One region of the Pantoea sp. App145 genome, then DNA from elsewhere that is predicted to be linked to it. Evidence: predicted binding sites of a transcription regulator. Region 1 holds the regulator's gene; each other region holds the start of a gene.
What was found. The regulator CRP, encoded in region 1, controls carbon source genes, mostly activating them, when cyclic AMP is high. The targets are predictions, from matches to a motif close to ATGTGANNNNNNTCACAT.
Positions count from the first base shown of each region.

Region 2: the regulator CRP is predicted to act here: its motif matches at 4,248-4,265, upstream of RCF31_RS19015 (NupC/NupG family nucleoside CNT transporter).
Region 3: the regulator CRP is predicted to act here: its motif matches at 2,584-2,601, upstream of RCF31_RS12455 (PTS mannitol transporter subunit IICBA).

Region 1 is NZ_CP133290.1:3,192,458-3,200,633, forward strand. Features, by position in the region: gene argD (bifunctional acetylornithine/succinyldiaminopimelate transaminase) at 76-1,296, shown strand; gene RCF31_RS14570 (YccS/YhfK family putative transporter) at 1,298-3,373, opposite strand; gene crp (cAMP-activated global transcriptional regulator CRP) at 3,432-4,064, opposite strand; gene RCF31_RS14580 (OsmC family protein) at 4,366-4,770, shown strand; gene RCF31_RS14585 (phosphoribulokinase) at 4,818-5,687, opposite strand; gene RCF31_RS14590 (YheU family protein) at 5,749-5,967, opposite strand; gene RCF31_RS14595 (hydrolase) at 5,970-6,986, opposite strand; gene RCF31_RS14600 (LysE family translocator) at 7,047-7,649, shown strand; gene tauA (taurine ABC transporter substrate-binding protein) at 7,810-8,176, shown strand, end outside.
Region 2 is NZ_CP133290.1:4,105,756-4,113,931, reverse strand. Features, by position in the region: gene RCF31_RS19035 (alpha-keto acid decarboxylase family protein) at 1-982, opposite strand, end outside; gene mgrA (L-glyceraldehyde 3-phosphate reductase) at 1,193-2,182, shown strand; gene RCF31_RS19025 (DUF2502 domain-containing protein) at 2,342-2,683, shown strand; gene RCF31_RS19020 (Nramp family divalent metal transporter) at 2,716-3,957, opposite strand; gene RCF31_RS19015 (NupC/NupG family nucleoside CNT transporter) at 4,330-5,520, shown strand; gene RCF31_RS19010 (LLM class flavin-dependent oxidoreductase) at 5,714-6,802, shown strand; gene RCF31_RS19005 (ABC transporter substrate-binding protein) at 6,802-7,782, shown strand; gene RCF31_RS19000 (cysteine dioxygenase) at 7,779-8,176, shown strand, end outside.
Region 3 is NZ_CP133290.1:2,726,700-2,734,875, reverse strand. Features, by position in the region: gene mtlD (mannitol-1-phosphate 5-dehydrogenase) at 1-300, opposite strand, end outside; gene RCF31_RS12455 (PTS mannitol transporter subunit IICBA) at 393-2,327, opposite strand; gene RCF31_RS12450 (DUF3053 domain-containing protein) at 2,771-3,487, opposite strand; gene RCF31_RS12445 (gamma-glutamyltransferase family protein) at 3,707-5,305, opposite strand; gene RCF31_RS12440 (ABC transporter permease) at 5,315-6,196, opposite strand; gene RCF31_RS12435 (ABC transporter permease) at 6,199-7,140, opposite strand; gene RCF31_RS12430 (ABC transporter substrate-binding protein) at 7,158-8,176, opposite strand, start outside.

The DNA.
Region 1 (8,176 bases):
TTTGTGTGATTTTTTATGCATATTTTGTGATTATAATTTCACGTCAACTCAACAAATAACCCGATGAGGTCGGCAATGGCAGCAGAAAAACTAGCGGTAACCCGGGAAACGTTCGATAACGTAATTTTGCCTGTTTATGCACCTGCGCAGTTTGTGCCGGTTAAAGGCAAGGGTAGCCGAGTCTGGGATCAGCAGGGCAAAGAATATATCGATTTTTCCGGCGGCATCGCAGTGACTGCGCTCGGCCATTGCCATCCGGCGCTGGTGGAAACGCTGAAAACCCAGGGTGAAACCCTGTGGCACACCAGCAACGTATTTACCAATGAACCGGCGCTGCGCCTGGCAAGCAAACTGATTGCGGCCACCTTTGCCGAGCGCGTGTTCTTTGGCAACTCTGGTGCGGAAGCTAACGAAGCCGCGTTCAAACTGGCGCGTTATTACGCCTGCAAAAAACACAGCCCGTTCAAAAGCAAAATCATCGCCTTCCACAATGCGTTTCATGGACGCACGCTGTTTACCGTCTCGGTTGGCGGCCAGCCAAAATACTCCGATGGTTTTGGCCCAAAACCGGCGGATATCGTGCATGTGCCTTACAACGACCTGGCGGCGGTAAAAGCGGTAATTGATGATCACACCTGCGCCATCGTGGTCGAGCCGATTCAGGGCGAAGGCGGCGTGATGCCGGCTACCCCGGAATTTATGCAGGGTCTGCGTGCCTTATGCGATGAATACAAGGCGCTGCTGGTGCTGGACGAAGTGCAGAGCGGCATGGGACGCAGTGGCAAACTGTTTGCTTACGAACACTACGGCATCACCCCGGACATTATCACCACGGCGAAAGCGCTGGGCGGTGGTTTCCCGGTGAGCGCCATGCTGACGACCAATGAAATCGCTTCAGTGATGGCACCTGGCGTGCACGGCACCACTTATGGCGGTAACCCGCTGGCCTGTGCGATTGCCGAAACGGCGCTGGATATCATCAACACGCCTGAAGTGCTGGACGGTGTTGAAGCTCGTCGTCAGCAGTTTGTCGCGGCGCTGAAAGCGCTGGATAGCAAGTTTGATCTGTTCAGTGACATCCGTGGAAAAGGCCTGCTGATTGGTGCAGCGCTGAAGCCGCAGCACGCCAGCAAAGCACGCGATATCCTGCATGCCGCTGCGGCGGAAGGTTTGATGATCCTGACAGCCGGTACCGATGTGATCCGTTTCGTCCCGTCGCTGGTGATTGAGCCGACCGATATCGAAGAAGGGATGGCGCGCTTTGCCGTGGCGGTAGAGAAGGTACTGGCGGCGTAATTCAGTTTTTCACCCGCAAGCCCATCAGCCAGCGACCATGATGCGGTCGCTGGCTCCACGCCAGTGAAGAGATGGTGTGCATCACGTTAAGGTGTTGCAGAATCCGCTTCACATGCTGCTCAACAATGGTCACCGCACCCTCATTAATATTTTCCGGCGCTTCCAGCACGTTGCTGTCGTTGCCCGGCCCGTCATATTCCAGCCGCTGCTGACAACGCTGCAACGCGATTTCGCAGGATTGCAGATACTTCTCGGCGAGCTTTGGCGTCAGCATGGTGTGCTCGCGCGCCAGAATCGTCATGGCGTTGATGTGTTCGACAATAAACTGGCTGTGCGTCACCCATAAGCGCATATCTTTCAGATACTGCGGGTTAAAACCCGGTTCGGTCATCGCCTGATTGAGCGAGTTAAACATGGCGTTGTGTGCCTGGTTAACCTTAATGCGCTGGTAGGCCAGCTTCTCCGGCGACTGCTCCGGCCCGAGCAGCAGCTGCAACGCTTCCTGGTCAGCCTCCAGCGCGTCATGTGCGTTCTTACGGAGCAAGCCGCTTTGCCACTGTGGCCACAGCCAAATCATGCCGCCAAAGGCAATCAGGCATCCCATCAGCGTATCCATCATGCGTGGCAACAGGAACTGTGCACCGTTGAGCGACAGCAACTGAAGCGAGTACACCGCCGTTACCGTAAAGCCAATCATCGACCAGCCGTAATATTTACGCGTCACCAGATAGCTGGCGAGGGTGATCGCCAGCATAAACAGCAGGGTGATGGATTTCGGCACGGCAAAACGCAGCGAGGCAGCCGCGATCAATAGCCCGGCGAAGGTGCCGAGGGCACGGTGCTGGATACGTACGCGAGTGGCGCTGTAGCCGTTCTGGCTGACGAACATGGTGGTCATCAGAATCCAGTAGGGTTTGGGGATGTTAAAGAACAACGCCAGCGCGCTGCCAAACATCAGCATTACGGCAAAACGCGCTGCGGTGCGTAACGCCGGGGACTTTAGCGACAGGTAACTGCGCAGCGCCGGAAAAAACGGCAAACGTCGCTGGCGGTCGGCCATCAGGTCACGGGTATAAAGAGGTTTCTGCGTGCGCAGGACGCGGGCTATCCGACTGAAATGGTACAGGCAAAAATTACCGACCGGATTATCCGGGTGCTGGCGCGCAATCTTTTCCAGCGCCCCGAGCTGCTTCTCCATATGAAAGCGCTCCGGCAACTGGTGATAGAGGATAGCATCGGCCAACAGCCGCAGCCGCGCCGATATGGTCTTCGCATTCCAGCGGATCACCGCTTCAGCATGGCTCTGCTCCACCAGTTTTTGCACTTCTTCAGGCTGATGCAGGCTGACCGAGATGTGTTCCTGGAGATCGAGTGCCACCTGGAAGGCACGCGTCAGACGTTTATGGCTGTTGTTACGGCTGGCAGACAGCATATGCATTTGCTGATAACAGGTGGTGATCAGGTCGACCGCTTTTTGCTGCCGGGCCAGCAGTGGGGGGAGCGCTTTTTCCGGATCGGTCAGCTGCGTCAGCAGGGTATATTTGGCATCGCAATAATCCGCCAGCTCGCGATACAGCAGGCTGAGGGTTTCACGCATCGGCTGTTCTTTCCACAGCCAGAACCAGAGCCAGTTAAACAGCCCGTACCACAGCGTGCCGCCGATATACAGCAGCGGCGGTACCCATATCGGCATGCGTCCTGCGAGGCTGAGTGTGAAGATGGCGGCGATAAGGGTGCCGGGCAGCAAACGGCCATGCAACGGACTGATTTCGCCGGTGACGCCCACCAGCAGCGGCAGAGCCAGCATAATCAGCGGCAAAGGAACATGGTAATCCGTCAACCACTGAATCAGAAAGCTGCCGGTGGCAAACAGGGATCCGCCGACAATCAGGCGTTTAAAGAAACGTTTATGTGGTGTATCCAGACCCGCGATATTGCAGCAGGCGGGAACCAGCGAGAACAGCAAACCTTTTTGCAGGTCACCAAACAGCCAGCCGAGAGCCACGGGCAGGCAAAGCACCAGCGTTTGCCGCAGGGCATAATTAACTTCGGGATGATAGATGATTCGACGCCACATCAGCTCATCGTAGACAAAAACGGCGCGATGTGACCATCACGCCGTGGGTGAGAAGGAATTAGCGGGTGCCGTAAACGACGATGGTTTTACCATGTGCGGAGATCAGGTTTTGATCTTCCAGCATTTTCAGAATACGGCCAACTGTCTCGCGTGAGCAGCCAACGATCTGACCAATTTCCTGACGGGTGATTTTGATCTGCATCCCGTCCGGGTGGGTCATGGCATCAGGCTGTTTGGCCAGATTGAGCAGCGTCTGCGCAATGCGACCGGTCACATCAAGGAAGGCAAGGTTGCCGACTTTTTCTGATGTCACCTGCAGGCGACGTGCCATCTGCGCCGAAAGACGCATTAAAATATCCGGGTTTACCTGAATCAGCTGACGGAATTTTTTGTAGGAAATTTCAGCCACTTCGCAGGCAGTTTTTGCTCGTACCCAGGCACTGCGTTCCTGACCTTCTTCAAACAGGCCAAGCTCGCCGATGAAATCCCCCTGATTGAGGTAGGAGAGAATCATCTCTTTGCCTTCTTCATCTTTAATCAGTACCGCAACGGCACCTTTCACGATGTAGTAGAGCGTTTCCGCTTTTTCACCCTGGTGAATCAGGGTGCTTTTGGATGGATATTTGTGAATATGGCAATGGGACAGGAACCATTCGAGTGTAGGGTCTGTTTGCGGTTTGCCGAGAACCATTCGCTATTATCCTCTGTTGTAATCGTGCCCAAAACACAGGGGGCAATTTTCCCTGTCAGGCGGTGAAATCGTAGAGCGCTTCCAGTAAAGGAAATTATTCGGGTGGACTCTTAAGCCAGGCTTCTGATTCTTCCCGCCTTCGTCTGTTACGACGAAAATATTTTCAGCTCTGTTTGTAGCACAGCTTTTGCTAGCTGTCTTGTGTTGTCTCGCTTCAGCAAAAGGGCGATTAGTCTGGATTGCTGTTTCTCAGGTGAAAGCGTACTCTGGCGGCAAATCAGCTTGGTCAGGAGAAAGAATAATGCAGGCACGAGTCAAATGGGTGGAGGGGCTTACCTTTCTCGGAGAATCCTCATCGGGTCATCAGGTATTAATGGATGGGAACTCGGGTGATAAAGCGCCGAGTCCGATGGAGATGGTGCTGATGGCGGCGGGTGGTTGCAGCGCGATTGACGTGGTGTCTATCCTGCAAAAAGGGCGCAATGAAGTGACCGATTGCGAGGTGAAACTCACTTCTGAACGTCGTGAAGAAGCGCCACGGATTTTTACACACATCAATCTGCATTTTATTGTCAGCGGCAAAGCGCTGGGCGATAAAGCGGTGGCGCGTGCGGTGGATTTGTCGGCAGAGAAATATTGTTCGGTGGCGATCATGCTGGGCAAAGGGGTCGACATCACCCACAGCTATGAGGTTATCGAGCTATAGCACGAACGTAGCGGCGCGATAAATCGCGCCGATACGGAAATGACGGATTATTCAATCCGTTTACCTTCAATCAGCCGCTGCACCAGCGGTGTCATAATCAACTCCATCGCCAGCCCCATTTTGCCACCCGGCACCACCAGGGTGTTCATATGCGAGATAAAGGAATCCTGAATCATCGCCAGCAGGTAAGGAAAGGCAATACCTTCCAGCCCACGAAAATGGATCACCACAAAGCTTTCATCCAGCGACGGAATCTCACGTGCGGCAAACGGATTTGAGGTATCAACGGTAGGTACGCGCTGGAAGTTGATATGGGTGCGCGAGAACTGTGGCGTAATGAAGTTGATGTAATCCTCCATCGAACGTACCACCGAATCCATCACCGCTTCGCGCGAATGACCGCGTTCGCTGGTGTCGCGAATCAACTTCTGAATCCACTCGAGGTTCACAATCGGCACCACGCCGACCAGCAAATCCACATGTTCGGCCACATTGTGTTGCTGTGTCACGACGCCGCCGTGCAAACCCTCATAAAACAGCACATCCGTGTTTTCCGGCAGCGGTTGCCAGGGCGTAAAGGTGCCGGGAACCTGATTCCACGGCACGGCTTCATCATAGGTGTGAAGATATTTGCGCGACTGCCCGAGACCGGATTGTCCGTATTGTCTGAAGGTTTGCTCCAGCAGGCCAAAATCGTTGGCCTCCGGTCCGAAGTAGCTGATATGACGGCCCAGATCGCGCGCTTTGCGGATCGCCATGTCCATCTCTGGACGCGTATAACGATGGAAACTGTCGCCTTCCACTTCTGCGGCGTGCAGATCCAGCTGCTGGAAAATTTTCCGGAAGGCAAGGCTGGTGGTGGTGGTTCCGGCTCCGCTGGAACCGGTAACGGCGATAACTGGATGCCTGGCTGACATGACAAAGCTCCCTGTGAAGTCCGGCGATGAGCATTGTTAGCACGAAATGCCGGGATGTGCATTAGCCGCGAAATTCACCGCGCGCCATGATATTGACGGTTTCGTGCAGTTCAGACCACACCAGTACCGCCTCGCCACGCTCCAGCTGGCGGCGCACATCGGCGACCTTCTGCGCCAGACTGCGCTCCTGTTCACCGTAGTCGGTGCCTTCGCGTAATACAAAGGCTTCAATCAGGTTTTCCAGCGTTTCGGGGTCGAGTTGTTGCCACGGTATAATCACGATCACATATCCAGATAAGTTGATAGCCACTGTGGCACGCGTTGCTCCAGCCACATTTGCGGGCGCAGCAATGTCCCGCCGACAAAGCCAACGTGGCCGCCTTGCTGCGTCAATTGGTATTCAATTGACGAGGACAGCTGCTCCGGTTGCGGGATAACTGCGTCAGTCATAAAGGGATCGTCTTTGGCGTGAATGATCAGCAGCGGCTTACGGACATTGATTAAGTGCGGCATGGCGCTGGCGCGGTGATAATAGTCCCCCGCATCGATAAAACCGTGCGCCCGTGAGGTGACGGCATCGTCAAAGTCGCGCAGACGCCGCAGGGTGCGTAGCTGGCGTAAATCCACCGGCAAGGTACCGGGCCAGGCGCGCAGCTTGCGCTTCGCATTTTTTTTCAGCTGCGTCAGCAAATAATGCTGATAAAAGCGTGAGAAACCGTTCTCCAGTTTCTGGCTGCACGGCTCCAGCAGCAGCGGTGCCGAGATAGCGACGGCGGCATCAAAAGGCGCATCACTGCCCTCCATCCCGGCGAGGCACGCCAGCATATTCGCGCCGAGCGAGACGCCCACTGCAGTGGTTGGCACTGTGCCCCATTCACGCCTTAACCAGCGCAGGAAATAGCTCGCGTCTTCCGTTTCGCCGGAATGGTAAATACGATGCAGGCGATTGGGTTCGCCACTGCAACCACGAAAGTGCATCACCACTGCCAGCCAGCCACGCGCCTGACATGCCTGCATCAACCCGTGGGCATAGGGGCTGTGGAAACTTCCCTCTAAGCCGTGAAACAGGACCATGCGCGGTTTATGGGCGGCCTGCACCGGATCTTCACTCCACGCGAGATCGACGAAATCACCATCCGGCAAATCAAGACGCTGCCAGTGCGGACGCAGGGTAACACGCCGCCGCAGCAGGCGCGGGAGCAGGGTTTGCAGATGCGGATTGCGAAAGCCGCTCAGCGGGACGAAGGTCTCGCCGGGCGGAGAATCAAAATTACTGTGGTAAACGCTTGTCTGATGCATATCTCGCTGATAGTTTCGATGGGTTTTTGGCTTTCCTGGGTGAGGAGCACCCGAATCAACATGGAACTAAGTCTGTTTTTATCAATGCTGGGCTTTCTCTGGGTCGCTGCGATCACGCCAGGGCCTAATAATATGTTACTTACCGCCTCCGCTGCCAACTTTGGCTTTCTGCGTACCTTCTCGTTGTTAATCGGCATCATGATTGGTATGCAGGTGATGCTGCTGATGGTGGCCTTTGGCGTGGGTAGTCTCATCCTACTCTATCCTTCCCTTCATCTGGTTCTTAAAATTGCCGGTAGCCTCTATCTGTTGTGGCTGGCGTGGAAAATTGCTACCGCCGAGTATGAGACGCTGGACACGGATGCGGCACCTCCGGTACCCACGCCGTTCTGGCAGGGAGGGTTGCTGCAACTGATTAACCCGAAAGCCTGGCTGATGGCGCTGGGTGCGGTTGCCAGCTTTAGCCTGGCCGGGGCCGCCTATCTGCATTCCGTGGTGGCCATCAGCATCGGTATGGCGCTGGTCAACGTGGTCTCCGGGGTGATCTGGATGGGGTTTGGTTCGATCATCGGCCGTCTGCTGCGCAGCCCACGGGCGTGGAAAATCTTTAACCTGGCGATGGGGATTTTGACTGCCGCCTGTGTGCTGTTGATTTGGCACTGAGTAAACCCGAGGCGCGGCAACGCGCCTTTTTGCTGTTTGCGCATAGCCTTGCCCGATGTTGATCTAAGAACCGATTTTCATTAGGGATAATTTTTAATTCCTTTATGAAACCATTGCTGCTGGCGACACTGCACCCAACATAAAAATATTGGGGTGCAAGATGATGGCAGTGAAGAAAACCATAACCACGTTAGCCGCAGCGCTGGCGTTGCTGACCTTCCAGGCCGAGGCGGTTAGCGTCACGGTGGCGTATCAGACCTCTGCGGAACCGGCCAAGGTGGCACAGGCCGATAACACCTTTGCCAAAGAGAGCGGAGCCAGCGTTGACTGGCGAAAGTTCGATAGCGGGGCCAGCGTGCTGCGCGCCCTGGCCTCCGGCGACGTGCAGATTGGCAATATCGGCTCCAGTCCACTGGCGGTGGCCGCCACACAGCAACTGCCCATTGAAGCCTTCCTGTTAGCCTCGCAGCTCGGTAATTCCGAGGCGCTGGTGGTGAAGAAATCCATCAGCAATCCCAAAGACCTGA
Region 2 (8,176 bases), 910 kb from region 1:
TACTGAGCGCCTGTGCCATGGTCAGCGGGGCAAAAGTTTCCCCCGCCACCACTGCATGGAAAGGTTGCAGATCGATAAGTCTGGCGGCTGGCAGATGCTGAGTAAAACCGGCGGTCAAGGTATCGGTGAAGCGCACCCCGACACAGATCGTGACATCCGTCTCCTCAATCGCCGATTGCACCTGCGGCGTACTGCCTTCAGCGGCATAGGTGCCCACAAAACCGGGCTGCTGTTCATCCAGCACCCCTTTGCCCATTAATAAGGTGGCGGCTGGAATAGCACGTATCTGGCGCAATGCTGCCAGCTGTGCCTGCAATTGCCAGCGTGATGCAAGGAAGTCGGCCAGCAGCGCCACGCGCTGTGCTGGAGCCAGTAATCGTTCCACAGCCTGCGCAAACGCCTCGGCCGCCGAAGCAGGGGTGCTAACAGAGGATGGCAGCTGCGGCAGTTCCACCTCCACCTCCGCCTGCTCCACATCCACCGCCATCAATAAATAACCGGGCCGGTGCTGATGAAGTGCCTCGCTGATCACACGATCAATTTCCTGAACCGCATTTTCCACCGTCAGCACCGCAGTCGCGGCGCTGACTTCTTCCGCCATACGGCTGAAGTGGCGAAAATCGCCATCACCTAGCGAATGATGGACGCAATCACCCTGTCGTTGTGCTTCGCTGGCTGGCGCGCCAACGATATGGATCACCGGAACATATTCCGCGTAGCTTCCGGCAATCCCGTTAATCGCGCTCAGCTCGCCAACGCCAAAAGTGGTGAGCAGTGCGGCCGCACCGTTGCAGCGGCCATAGCCATCCGCAGCATAAGCCGCATTCAGCTCATTAGCACAGCCCACCCAGGTCATCTCCGGATGATCAATCACGCTATCCAGGAACTGTAAATTGTAATCGCCCGGTACCCCAAACAGATGCCGGATGCCCGCCTGCTGTAAACGCAACAACAAGTATTCGCCAACTTTAAACGTTTTCATGCGCAGCTACTCCTTTGTGGGTTATATAAGGAGTATTACCGATGAGACTGAATTGGTTGGATTTTAACCATAATTACTCAGAATGATCTGTCAAGGTAACGTTACTAAAGGGAAAAATCCGTAAGTTGCGATCCCCCGCGCGTTCGCCATTTGTGTAAACGTATACACTGCTATGCTAATGACACTTTCCCTTTGCGACAGGAACGCTGCATGAGTGCTTTTCCCCATCCCGAACGCTATCAACAGATGCAATATCGACGCAGTGGACGTAGTGGCCTGAAATTGCCCGCAATTTCTCTCGGCCTGTGGCACAACTTTGGTGATAGCACCCGGGTTGATAACAGCCGCACGCTGCTGCGTCATGCCTTCGACCGTGGCATCACGCATTTCGACCTTGCGAATAACTACGGGCCACCGCCGGGTTCAGCGGAAGAGAATTTTGGCCGCATTCTGCGGGAAGATTTTCGTGGCTACCGCGATGAACTGGTGATCTCCACCAAAGCCGGTTACACCATGTGGGACGGCCCTTACGGTGACTGGGGGTCACGCAAATATCTGATTTCCAGTCTCGATCAAAGCCTGAAACGAATGGGACTGGAGTACGTCGATATCTTTTATCATCACCGCCCGGATCCCGAAACGCCGCTGGAAGAAACCATGCGCGCGCTGGATCAGGTGGTACGCCAGGGCAAAGCGCTGTATGCCGCGATCTCAAACTATCCGGCAGAGAAAGCCGCCGAAGCGATTGCCATCCTGCGTGACCTGGGCACTCCCTGCCTGATTCATCAGCCACGTTATTCGATGTTTGAACGCGCGCCGGAACAGGGCTTGCTGGATGTGCTGGGTGAGAATGGTGTGGGTTGTATCGCGTTCTCGCCGCTGGCTGGTGGCGTGCTGACTGACCGTTATTTGCAGGGCATTCCCGAAGATTCGCGTGTGGCCAGTGGCAGCAAGTTCCTGCGTGAAGATCAGCTGACGCAGGAAAAAATGGTGAAAGTTCGCGCCTTGCACGCCATCGCCCAGCAACGTGGGCAGAAGCTGGCGCAGATGGCGCTGAGCTGGGTGCTGCGTGACGCGCGTATCACCTCGGTATTAATTGGTGCCAGTAAAACCGCGCAAATTGATGACGCTGTTGACATGCTGAGCCAGCCGGAGCTGAGCCAGGAAGAACTTCAGGCTATCGCCGCAATTTTGATGTAACCGCTTTCCCGCCCGGCCAGCGCCGGGCGACGTCCTCAGCAGAAAACTCTTATTTCAGAAATTCCTCAGCGCTTTCAGACCAGTTCTTAAAGCTTTACTGGTTCGATATGGCAAACTAGCGCAACGGCAGCAACCGATAAGTTGCCGGAAAGGAGAATTATGAAACGTGGAATTTTGTTTGCCGCTTTGCTGGCAACGCTGTCACCCCTGGCCCTACACTCAGCCCATGCCAGTGGCGCCACCATTAACCTGGCACCCGGCATCACCCTGCAATTAGGCGATCGCGATAATCGTGGTTATTACTGGGACGGTGGTCGCTGGCGCGAACCGCGCTGGTGGAACGATCGTTATCGCTACCAGGACCATCGCTGGTGGCGTCATGAAGAGTGGCGTCGTCATCAGGCGTGGGAGCGTGAACGTGAACGTCGTCGCCATGAACGCTGGCGTTATGAACATCGTCACGACCATGGTCGTGGACCTGGTCATCATGACCATCGATGATCTGTCGGGGTGCGCTTGATGCGCACCTTTTTTTATAACCCCAGCGCCTGCCCGACCAGCAGATAGATATTCAGCGCCACCACCAGCACCACAATCACCCAGCCAATAGTTTGCATCACACGTGAGTTGACCATCTCCTCACCCATCAGCTCACGATTGCCGGTGAAAAACAGCAGCGGCACCAGCGCCAGTGCGATACCAAAACTCAGCAACACCTGGCTGAGTATCAGAATCCGTGTCGGATCCCAGCCAGCCCAGATAACAATAAAGGAAGGCAGCATAGTAATGGTGCGACGCAGCCACAGCGGGATATGAAAACGGATAAACCCCTGCATCACCACCTGCCCGGCCAGCGTGCCAACCACGGTGGAAGAAAGACCGGCTGCCACCAGACTCAAACCAAATACCGTCGCCGCTGCGTGGCTTAACAACGGTTGCAACGTCAGATAGGCCTGATCAAGATCGGCAATCCCGCTATGGCCACTAAAGTGAAAGGCTGCCGCGGCGGTTGCCATCATCGCCAGGTTAACAAATCCGGCAATGGTCATGGCGATAGCCACATCCAGTTTGGTGGAGGAGTAACGCTGTCCTTTGGTGCCCTGATTACCATATTGGGTCAACGCCGAATGCAGATAAATCACATGCGGCATGATGGTCGCCCCCAGCACACCGGCCGCGAGGAACACTGCATCAGAAGTCGGCAACGATGGCAGCGCCATGCCGGTGATAAGTTCACTGACCTTCGGCTGTGAGAAGAACAACTCAACAATATAAGCCGCCGCGACGAACATCAGCAGGCCGCCAATCACCAGTTCCAGTGGCTTTTGCCCGCGATTTTGCAGCATCAGAATCAGGTAAGTGGCAATGCCTGTCAGCACCGCCCCCTGCAATAGTGAGATACCCAGTAACAACTTAAAGCCGAGTGCAGCCCCAATAAATTCCGCTAAATCGGTGGCCATGGCGATGATTTCGGCCTGAACCCAGTAGAACCACACTGCCGGACGCGGAAAGCGGTCACGGATGTGTTCCGCGAGATTTTTGCCGGTGGCGATACCCAGCTTGGCCGACATGAGTTGGATCAGCGCAGCCATAATGTTTGCCCAGACCACCACCCACAGCAATTTGTAGCCGTAAGCAGCCCCCGCCTGGATATTGGTGGCAAAGTTACCAGGATCGATATAACCGATGGCCGCGATGAAGGCCGGTCCCAGCAACGCAAGTTTAACCTTTCTGGCTCCGCGAGCGGCGCGCTCTGCGGTGCGGCTTTCTGACATAGTTTTTGACCCTGTCTTAACGCTTGTTTACCCGCACAGGTTACGGGGCATTCAAGGCAAGTGAAATATGGTTATAGTTATCGCTTTAATAGATAGTGCTATAAAGTATAGCCTTTGCTATACCTTGCGGTAAAGCCAGGTTTTGCCAAAATTTACACAACAGGATTCAATCTACCCTCGGCTTATTTTATAGACAATCCCTTTGTGGTTATTTTTCTTGTAAAGGAGGTGTGAAGAACTTGTGATGGCTGAGACTTATCCGAGAAATATGTCGATACCGAATACTTATAATGTGGTTTAGATCTCGTTTTTAAGTAACGCGTTACATAGAATACGCAGCAAAATACAACCCTCCTCAAATTTGGAGCCGACATGTCCCATATTTTGCACTTTCTTTTAGCATTGGTGGTGGTAGCCGTGCTGGCCTTGCTGGTCAGTCACGATCGTAAAAGCATCCGTATTCGCTATATCGTTCAGCTTCTGGTAATTGAAGTTCTGCTTGCCTGGTTCTTCCTGAACTCTGAAGCCGGCCTCGGCTTCGTAAAAGGGTTTGCTGGCCTGTTTGACCATCTGCTGAAGTACGCAGCAGAAGGCACCAACTTCGTGTTCGGCAACATGAATGAAAAAGGCCTCGCCTTCTTCTTCCTTAATGTTCTGTGTCCGATCGTCTTTATCTCTGCCCTGATCGGTATTTTGCAACATTTCCGCATCCTGCCATGGGTGATTCGTGGCATCGGGACCGTGCTGTCAAAAATCAATGGCATGGGCAAGCTGGAATCCTTTAACGCCGTCAGCTCTCTGATTCTGGGACAGTCAGAAAACTTTATCGCTTATAAGGATATCCTCGGCAAAATGTCACAGCGCCGCATGTACACCATGGCCGCCACCGCGATGTCAACGGTGTCGATGTCAATCGTGGGTGCTTACATGACCATGCTGCAACCGAAATATGTCGTTGCCGCGCTGGTGCTGAACATGTTCAGTACCTTTATCGTGCTGTCGCTGATCAACCCGTACCGCGTTGATAGTGAAGAAGATCTGCAATTGCAGGATCTGCACAAAGGTCAGAGCTTCTTCGAAATGCTGGGCGAATACATCCTGGCCGGTTTCCGCGTGGCGATTATCGTTGCCGCTATGCTGATCGGCTTTATCGCCCTGATTTCCGGCCTGAATGCGTTGTTTGATGTGATTTTCGGCATCAGCTTCCAGGGCGTGCTGGGTTATGTATTCTACCCGTTTGCCTGGGTGATGGGTGTGCCGTCTAACGAAGCGTTGCAGGTTGGCAGCATCATGGCGACCAAACTGGTATCTAACGAATTCGTGGCGATGATGGATCTGCAAAAAATTGCCGGCCAGCTCTCTCCGCATGCGGAAGGTATTCTGTCGGTGTTCCTCGTTTCTTTCGCCAACTTCTCTTCTATCGGCATTGTTGCTGGTGCGATTAAAGGCCTGAACGAAGAACAAGGCAATGTGGTTTCCCGCTTTGGTCTGAAGCTGCTGTACGGCTCTACCCTGGTGAGCGTGCTTTCTGCCGCGATTGCCGGTCTGGTGCTGGCATTCTGATGCACGGGGGCGAGCTGCGGCTCGCCCTTCCCTTCTTAATTATTCCTATCCGTTATATCTCATTTTTTCACGCCTCTCGCCGCGCCCGCTCCTGCTTCATCATTCCACGCAAAACCTTTGCACAATATTGAATTTCCGTTGCCACCGCCTGCGCCCGTAGCTTTTCTCACTGACGTCACATCAGGAGAACAGCATGAGCATTCAATTTCTTGGCATGATTGGCCACCGCCTCGCCTCTGAGATCATCCCGGCCAGCGGCCCGTTATTTGATAAAGATTATATTGCCCGCTTTGCCCGCGCCCATGAAGACGCTGGCTTTGACCGTATTCTGGTCGGTTACTGGTCCGATCAACCCGATGGGTTCCTGGTGACCGCCCACGCGGCGGCCCATACCAGCAAACTGAAATTTCTGCTGGCGCACCGCCCGGGCTTTGTCGCCCCCACGTTGGCCGCACGGAAACTGGCTTCGCTCGATCATCTTACCGATGGCCGTCTGGCGGTGCATATCATCAGTGGCGGCAGCGATAGCGAACAACGTCGCGACGGCGATTTCCGCAATAAAACCGAACGCTATGCACGAACCAATGAGTTTCTCACGGTGCTGAAGCAGAGTCTGGAATCGACGCAGCCCTACGACCACCAGGGGACGTACTATCAGGCCGAACAGGCCTTTTCCGCCATCAAACCCCTGCAGAAAAAGCTGCCGATTTATTTCGGCGGCTCTTCAGCGGAAGCCATTGACGTCGCCGCGCGTCATGCCGATGTGTTTGCGTTGTGGGGCGAGCCGCTTAAAGGTGCGGAAGAAACGGTACGCAACGTGCGTGCCGCTGCGGAGCAACAGGGAAGGAACATCGATTTCAATATTTCCTTCCGTCCGATTCTCGGCAAAACCGAAAAGGAAGCCTGGGAACGTGCCGAATATATCCGCGCCACCGCCGAAAAACAGCTGGCAGAAACCGGTTATACCTTCGGTCTGCCAAAACCTCAGAGTGTCGGTGCGCAACGCCTGCTGGCTGCCGCTAACGAAGGCGATCGGCTGGATAAAGTGCTGTGGACTGGCGTCGCCAAACTGGTGAAGGGGGGCTACAACTCGACAGCATTAGTGGGAACGCCAGAACAGGTGTCGGATGCGCTACTCGATTATTATCGCCTCGGCATTCACAGCGTGTTGATTCGCGGCTTCGATCCGCTCAATGACGTAGTGGAATATGGCCGCGAGCTGCTGCCGCTAACGCGGGAAAAAGTGGCTGCCCTCGATAGCAAAGAAAAAAGGAGCGCCTGATGCGCCTGGCTGCTTTATTTGTTGGTCTGACTCTGGCGTTATCGCTCAACCCGCTGTTTGCGGCGGAAAAAGTCACCCTGCGGCTGGGTGATGTCAAAGGTGACCGCTTTGCCGCGCTGAAAGCCTCTGGTGAACTCAACAACCTGCCATACGATCTCAAACTGACGGCGTTCGATTCCGGTGCGCCAGTGCAGGAGGCCCTGAACGCAGGTGCGCTGGATGTCGGTTTCACCGGCGATCTGCCGTTCCTGTTTGTCTATGCCGCCGGTGCGCCGGTTAAAGCCGTGGGGGCGTGGCAAAACAATCCCGATAGCATTGCCCTGCTCACTCGTCCCAATGCCGGGGTGCACAGTCTGCAGGATCTGAAAGGCAAACAAATTGCGGTGAACCGCGGCGGATGGGGCCACTATCTGATCCTTGGCCTGCTGGAACGCGCCGGCCTGAAACCTGACGATGTCACGCTGCGTTTTCTCGGCCCGGTTGATGGCCGTGCCGCGTTAACTTCCGGCGCGGTTGCCGCCTGGGCTCCGTGGGAACCGTACATTGCCACCTCCACTGCCGTGGATGGCACGGTGCGTGTACCGCAAGGGGGTGGTAAGGGGATTATGTCTGGCTACTCTTACGCGCTGGCGCGCGATGAAGCGCTGAACAACCCGGAAAAGCGCAAAGCCATTGCCGATTTGCTGGTGCGTTTAGCTAAAGCCCAGGTCTGGGCGCAGCAGCATCCCGAAGAGTTTGCCCGCGTGCTGGGTAAAACCCTCAACATGCCGACGAACATCACTGCCAGCTGGATTGCGGATGCGCGCATCCGTCCTTTGGTGTTTGATGCCAGCCTGATCGGCACCCTGCAAAAATCAGCGGATTTCTTCCACCGCTACCAGGTGCTGCCAAAACAGGTCGATGTCAGCAAAGCCTTTGATTTCAGCCTCGCGGCGGGAGCTAACCAGGTGGCGAAAAGTGCCCAGGGAGATAAATCGTGAGTGAGCTTCAGCATCAGCGTTTGCGAACCTTTGTCGGTAATCTGGCGCAATTGCTCGATAGCCAGCCCAATGAACAAACCATTTTACAACGCGGCAGCAACTGGCTGAGCGAGTTAATTCGTCATGATGACTGGCTGGATGAAGCCTTCACCCAACCACATGCGCAGCATTATCAACAATATTTACTCTACGCCGATGCACAGCAACGCTTCTCGGTAGTGAGCTTTGTCTGGGGGCCGGGCCAGCAAACCCCGATTCACGACCATCGCGTCTGGGGTTTGATTGGCATGCTGCGCGGTGCCGAAATTTCCCAGTCATGGCAAGCAGGACCGCAGGGATTGCAACCGGAAGGCCCGCCAGTGCGGCTTGAACCCGGCAGCGTTGAGGCGGTGTC
Region 3 (8,176 bases), 470 kb from region 1:
GGCGACACCACTGGCGATGCGCTCCAGAATTTGCGGACCAACCGCCGTGGTAACGATATCAACCTCAGCAATCAGCGTCACGATATCCTCGCTGGCGCTGCTCACCGCGCTCACACCTTTCACAATCTCGACTTTCGCCTGCTCGCCAACCACATGAACCGGATACTCATGACGGGCGTTAAGGGCATCGAGCACTACCTGATTGACATCCGCGAATACCAGCTCGATACCGGCATCAGCCAGCAGCTTACCGATAAAACCACGGCCAATGTTACCTGCTCCGAAATGTAACGCTTTCATAATTTGACCCATATCAAATGACGATGGGGCGGGCATGTCCGCCCCGGAACGTGGGGACGGGCATGCCCGCCCCAGGGAAAAGTAGTTATCTATCAGGCGGTGGTTTTGCTGCCAGACAGCAGATCCAGCACATCCTGTACGCTGGTGGTATTCGCCAGCTTCTCAATCACGCTTTCGTCGTCCAGCGCGTTGGTCAGGCTGGTGATCACCTGGATGTGTTCGTTATTGCGTGCTGCAATGCCGATCACCAGGCGCGCCACTTCATCCACTTCTTCGCCAAACTTCACGCCCGCCGGATACTGGCAGAATACCACGCCCGTTTTCAACACGCGGTCTTTGGCTTCCACCGTGCCGTGCGGTACTGCAATCGACTCACCGAGGTAGGTCGGGGTCAGTTTTTCACGCTCCAGCATGGCATCAACGTATTCCGGCTGCACGTAGCCGCCTTTCACCAATTGCTCACCGGCAAAGCGAATCGCCTGCTCTTTGTTGCTGGCGCTCAGGCCGAGGAACACGTTGTTGGCACCCAGTTTGAACAGATGGGCGTTACCGGCGTCGAAGCTGTCAGCCAGGGTGGTCTGTACGGTTTCGCGATGTGCTTCGCTGCGATTCGCCGCCACCAGACGCTCAGTCAGGTTGGTGTACAGCGCGCTGTCGAGGAAGTTGTTCAGCGAAATATGCTGAGCCTGCGGTGCCTGGCGCATAGCACGCTCAGTCAGATCGCGGTGGGTAATCACCAGGTCCACATCACCCGGCAGGGCGTTGATGGCGCTGTTGGTCACCGAAATATTGCTCAGACCGGCATCCTGCACTTTCTTACGCAGCACGCCTGCACCCATCGCGCTGGAACCCATACCGGCATCGCAGGCCACAATGATTTTGCGTACGTGGTTCAGGTCAACGCTCATCGCATCACCGGCAACCGGTGCACCCGCCACGCTCTGGCCTTTGGACTGCGCTTTCATGTCCTGCATACGTTTGGTTGCCGCTTCGATGTCGTCGTCTTCTTTCACTTTGCTGGTTTTCAGCAGGATAGAAGAGATAACGAAGGAGACAGCAAACGCCGCGATGATAGCGGTGATGTTAGCGAAGTAAGTGCCTTTCGGCGTCATTGCCAGCACGGCGAGGATTGAACCCGGAGAAGCCGGGGACACCAGGCCGCCGTGCAGCACGGTCAGCGTGAACACGCCAGTCATACCACCGAGGATCACCGCCAGCAGCAGACGCGGTGCCATCAGCACGTACGGGAAGTAAATTTCGTGGATACCGCCGAGGAAGTGGATGATTGCTGCACCACCGGCTGATTGTTTGGCGCTACCGCGACCAAAAATCATATACGCCACCAGCACACCCATACCCGGGCCTGGGTTGGCTTCGATCAGGAAGAAAATGGATTTGCCCACTTCGCTCGCCTGCTGGATGCCCAGCGGAGAGAAGATACCGTGGTTAATGGCGTTGTTGAGGAACAGGATTTTCGCCGGTTCAACAAAGATGGAGGTCAGCGGCAGCAGGTTGTTCTGCACCATCAGATTCACGCCTGCGGCGAGAATGTGGGACAGGCCTTCAACCAAAGGACCGATACCGATAAACGCCAGCAGCGCCAGCAGCATACCGATGATACCGGCGGAGAAGTTGTTAACCAGCATCTCGAAGCCGCTTTTGATCTTGCCATCAACGGCACGGTCAAAATGTTTGATCGCCCAGCCGCCCAGCGGACCGGCAATCATCGAGCCGAGGAACATCGGCATGTCGGCACCGACAATCACACCCATAGTGGTGATTGCGCCAACCACACCGCCACGGTCGCCACCCACCAGACGACCACCGGTGAAACCAATCAGCAATGGCAGCAGATAGGTGATCATCGGGCCGACGAGTTTCGCCAGCGTCGCGTTGGGGATCCAACCGGTTGGAATGAACAGTGCAGTGATGATACCCCAGGCGATAAACGCACCGATGTTAGGCATCACCATATTACTCAGAAAGCGACCAAAGCTTTGAACTTTGACCTTCACTGATGAGGACATAAACCCACCCCTTATTGAGACGCGCCGCAATAAGAGAGCGCGTTTGTTTTTGTTAAGACGTTACGGCGGGGGCCGTGGCATTACTGTATGCAGGCGGACTCTAGCACTAGTTTATGACGCTGCGTAGGGTACGGAATAAGTGTGATTTAGATCACGCTAATTTGGGGGGTGCAGGGTGCTATTTGGTGATGTTGATCACAAAAAGACAGTGTAAGAAAAGTACGATGCCGAATATTTAACCAAATCAGGGTGATAAATGTGACGATAGTCACTTTTTGGTGGGTGTGGTTTGTTTCATAAATGTGATGGTGATCACAAACAATTTATGGTCGAAAATGCGCCAGATCACACAATGCCGGGGGTGGGGTAGAGCAGAAAAGGGGAATGTAAGGAAGTGACAAAAGTCTGAAAAGCGGGTAATCCATGATTACCCGCCTGACGTTTTACTGAAAACCGCTCTGCACGGCATTCTGTGCCTGGGTCAGCGCCTGGGCATTGCTGGAAAGGGTGGTCATCAGCGCGTTGTACTGTGTCGCCTGATCCTGGGTGGGGAATTGCACGCCGCCATTATTAAAGGTGACACGCGTACCCTGCGATTGCAGATAGTCACCGGTCTGGACTGCGGCCTGGCTCAGCGCCTGCAATTGCGGCAGCAGTGGCATCAGGGTGCTGGCGGGTTGCGTCACCACTTTGGTGAAGACGCTGTCATACACTTTTTTCAGGTCGTCCGGCTGTTTCAGGGCGGCGTGGCTGCTGTCAGCCTGCATTTTGGCGGCCTGAATCTGCTGGGTCAGCACACCCAGATTGCCGCTGGCCTGGCGCAGTGTGTCACGGCGCGTCAGGTAATCCTGGGGTACGCGAATCGCGGCCAGCTCATCAACGACCGGGCGCATGCCCTGTTCGACCGCCTGATTGACCTGCTGAGAGAAGCCATAAAGGATGGCGTAATCGCTGGCATAGTTACCGAAGGTTTGTTTCTGGTTTTCGCTCAGGCTGGGCAGATGCTCGCCGCTGCGCATCACGGTGTTCTGGAGAAAATCAGTAAAGGCTTTGCGTTGATCGCCTTCTTTGTCGCCGCAGGCGGTAAGTTGCAGCACGGCAAGCAACGTAATCATCAACATGCCGCTACGCATCCAGATGCGGGAAATTCCTGACGCCATATTTCAACTCCTGTCAGTGATCATGGCTTATCCCCGCCACGCTTCTGTTGCGGGGAATAGATTTAATTCGGTGGGAAAGGTTCTCAAGGATAGAACAATGGCATGGAGCGCACAACGGGCGGGATAATCTAAAAACTGCGCGATAAATCGCGCCGCTACAAATACGTGCAGTGAGTCGTAGCGGCGCAATTTATTGCGTGGGGTGTTGCGTGGTCGGCGTCAGTACACCAGCGCCTGCCCATCCTTGCGACTTTCAGTCGCCGCGATATAAAACCCCTGCGGGTCGCGCACAACCACCTGCGCACCGCCGAAGTTATAACCTTGCAACGGATCCTCCACCGCAATCTTGTGGCCCATCGCGCGCAGCGCGGCGAGGACATTGCGATCCATGCCTGCTTCAACAATCACCTCGCGGCCCTGTACCACACGCCAGCGTGGTGCATCAATCGCAGCCTGCGGGTTCTGTTTGTGCAGCATAATACGTAGCGCCATCTGCAAATGCCCCTGCGCCTGCATCGGGCCGCCCATCACCCCGAATGACATCAGCGGCTGGCCGTCACCATCCAGCGCAAACGCCGGGATGATGGTGTGGAACGGACGTTTGCCTCCGGCAACCACATTCGGATGAGCAGGGTCGAGTGAGAAACCTGCGCCACGGTTTTGCAGGCTGATGCCGGTATCAGGCACCACCACGCCGGAACCGAAGCCCATAAAGTTGGACTGAATAAATGACACCATCATGCCGCTGGCATCGGCGGTCGAGAGATACACGGTGCCGCTCTGCTGCGGTGAACCGAAAGTAAAATCTCCCGCTTTATCCGGGTCGATCAGTGCAGCGCGCTGTTTCAGGTAGCTGTCGCTCAGCAGCAAATCCGCCGGGAATTCCAGGTGATCTTCATCGGTGATGTAACGGTCCAGATCCACCAGCGCCAGCTTCATCGCTTCAATCGACAGATGCAGCCACGGCACGCTGTCCGGTGCATAGCGACCGATATCCCAATGCTCCAGAATGCCGAGGGCAATCAGGGTGGCGATGCCCTGGCCGTTTGGCGGCAGCTCCTGCACCGAACCACCGGCAAACGGATGCGACAGCAGTTGCACCCAATCGGCGCGATGATGGTTGAGATCTTCCAGCGTCAGCGCCGCGCCGTGTTCGGCGGCGAAGGCGGTCATCTGTTGCGCCAGCTCGCCGCGATAGAAGGCTTCACCGTTGGTTTCGGCGATTTTCTGCAAGGTGGCGGCCTGCGCCGGATTGCGGAACAGCTCACCGGCGCGCGGCGGGCGGCCATCCGGCGCAAAGCAGGCGCAGAAGCCGGGCTGATCCTTCAGTTTGTTGTAGCCACGCTGCCACAACTGACCAATCAGTGGCGATACCGGAAAGCCGTCGCGGGCGTACTCAATCGCCGGTTGCGCCAGCGTGGTGAGCGGCAGGGTGCCGAAGCGTTCCGCCAGCGCCACCCAGGCCGACACTGCGCCAGGCACGGTGACCGCCTCCCAGCCGATTTCTGGCATGGTTTGCTGCCCGGCAAAGCGTTCCGGGTTCCACGCCGCCGGGGCGCGCCCGGAAGCATTCAGGCCGTGCAACTCCTTGCCATCCCAGATAATGGCGAACGCATCGCTGCCGAGACCGTTGCCGGTCGGCTCCAGCACCGTCAGCGCCATGGCGCTGGCAATCGCCGCATCGACGGCATTGCCGCCCAGCTGCAACATGCGGATACCGGCCTGCGCTGCCAGCGGCTGCGAGGTGGCGACGGCGTTGCGTCCCATCATTGGTACACGGTGGGAGGCGTAACTGACGTTGTAATCCAAATCACTCATAACCTTTCCTTAATGTGAGTCATTGCGCGGATCGAGCGCGTCGCGCAGTCCGTCGCCCAGCAGGTTGAAGCCCTGCACGGTGAGAAAAATGGCCAGGCCGGGGAAAATCGACATCCACGGTGCCTGTTCCAGGTAACCTTTTGCGGTATTCAGCATCGCGCCCCACGAGGGTGAAGGGGGTTGCTGGCCGAGACCGAGAAACGACAGACTGGCTTCGGTGATAATCGCCGACGCAATCGCCAGCGTGGCCTGCACCAGAATTGGCGACAGCACATTCGGCAGCACGTAACGCAGGATGATCCAGCGGTCCGGCAGGCCAATTGCGCGAGCGCCATCGATATACTCCTCGTGACGAATGGCGATCACCTGGCCGCGCGTCAGGCGGGCGAAAATCGGCATCGCTGACAGGCCAATCGCAATCATCGCATTCGACAGGCTCGGGCCGAGAAACGCACCGAGCGCTATCGCCAGAATCAAAAACGGACAGGCGAGCAGTGCCTCGATAAAGCGCGAAATAATGCCGTCGCACCAGCCCTGCCAGTAACCGGCAATCAGCCCGAGCGGCACGCCAATCAGGATGGCGATCATCACCGAAATGCAGCCCGCCAGCAGCGAGGTACGCGCGCCCCAGATCAGACGCGACAGAATATCGCGTCCCAGTTCGTCAGTGCCGAACCAGAACAGCGCCGATGGCGCTTTGCGTACCGCCAGAAAGTTGGCTTTGATGGGATCAGCGGGTGCCAGCCACGGAGCCAGCAGCGCCACTGCAACAAACAGCACCACAATCACCGCACCAATCAGCGCGCTTTTATTACGCAAAAACTTCTTCAGCACCCGGCGATTCGGCTTTGCTACGGCAGGCACTGCGCCTGCGGTTAACACCTCGCTCATGGTTAGCCTCGCATTTTCGGGTTGATTAACAGATAGAGCACGTCGGCCAGCAGGTTGAGCAGCAGAAACCCGATGGCAACCACCAGCACCACGCCCTGCACCACGGCGTAATCACGGTTAAACACCGCATCGACAATCATCTTGCCAAAGCCGGGCAGGGTAAAAACCTGCTCGGTCAGCACCGCGCCGCCCAGCAGTTCGCCAAACAGCAGGGTAGTCAGGGTGACGATCGGCATCAGCGCATTACGGAAGGCGTGCTTTAGCACCACTTTCGGGGCCAGCAGGCCTTTGGCGCGTGCGGTGCGGATGTAATCCGCTTTCAGCACCGCAATCATCGAGGCGCGGGTATGGCGCATCAGGGTGGCAGCGAGGCCGGTGCCCAGCACCAGCGCCGGTAGCAACAGGGTTTTCAGGTTCTGCGCCATATCTTCGCTTACCGGCACAAAACCTGACGCCGGTAGCCATTGCAGATGCACCGAAAACAGCAGGATCAGCAGAATCCCCAGCCAGAAATGGGGCACCGAGATGCCTGATAGCGCGACAAAGTTGGTGGTGTGATCGACCCAGCTATCTTTGCGTACCGCCGCGATAATCCCCATGCTGATGCCGATCAGCAGCGCAATCAGCATCGCCAGCAGCGACAGCTCCAGCGTGACCGGTAGTTTGCTGGCAATCAACGCCGTCACCGGCTCTTTGGTACGCAACGACATGCCGAGGTCGCCCTTCAGCGCGCTGCCAATCCACGCGAAATATTGCGTTGGGATTGGATCGTCGAGATGGTACTCGGCACGCAACTGAGCGATGACCGCCGGATCGCGCTCCTCACCGGCCATCGCCAGCACCGGGTCGCCTGGCAGCAGCTTTTGCAGCGCAAACACCATAATGCTCACCAGCAACAGGGTGGGAATGGCCAGCAGCAGCCGTTTAACAATCAATTCCAGCATCATCGCTCCTTAGCGGTTTACTGCGCCATGCTCACGCCAGCCAGGCGAACCAGCCCGTCCGGCCAGGCTTTAAAGCCCTGCAATTTTTTCGTCATGCCAAAGATGCGTGGCTCAAAGTAGAGGTAAGCAATCGGCATATCAGTTTGCAGCTGGTTCACCACCTTGTTGTACAACGCCTGACGCTGCGCCTGATCGTTGGTCAGACGTGCGGCGTTCAGCCACTCATCCACCTGCGGATTGCTGTAACGGCCATCGTTCAGCGTGCCTTTGCTGTTGATAAACGAGTAAATGCTGCCATCTGGATCGGGACGACCGGACCAGCCTGACAGGCTGAGCTGGTAATCGCCGCGCTGCTGGCGATCCAGCAGGGTGGCAAATTCGCTCATTTGCAGATTGAGGTTGAAACCGGCCTCGCTCACCATCGCCTGAATCACCTGACCAACCTGCTGCGCAGTGGGGTTGTTGGTGACCAGCAGCGTCACGTTGAGCGGCGTGGTGACGCCAGCCGCCTTCAGCAACGCTTTGGCTTTCTCCACATCGCGTGCCGGGGTGGGGATATTGACGTGATACGGGCTGACCGGGGAAAACGCCTGATTAGCCGGGGTATACAGGCCTTCAAACGCCACCTGGTTCAGCGCATCGCGGTCAATAGCCAGCGAGAAGGCTTCACGCACACGCGGATCTTTCAGCGGGCTATTGGCATCGACTTTGCCGTTGTTGATGTTAAAGGTGATGCCCTGATAACCGAGGCCGGTGACTTTTGCCAGCGCCAGCTTGCTGTCGCCTTCCACGGTTTTCACATCGCTGGCGGCCACGCCTTCGGTGAGATCGAGGTCACCGGCGCGCAGGTTGGCGAGGCGTACCGAGGCATCCGGGATCGGCAGGAAAATCACTTTGTCGAAGTGGTAGGCGCCTTTGTTCCAGTAATTATCAAAGCGTTTCAGGACGATGCGGTCCTGCTGCACGCGGCTTTCAAACTGATACGGGCCGGAACACACCGGGTGGGTGGCGAAATCAGGCTTCTTCGCCGCCTCGG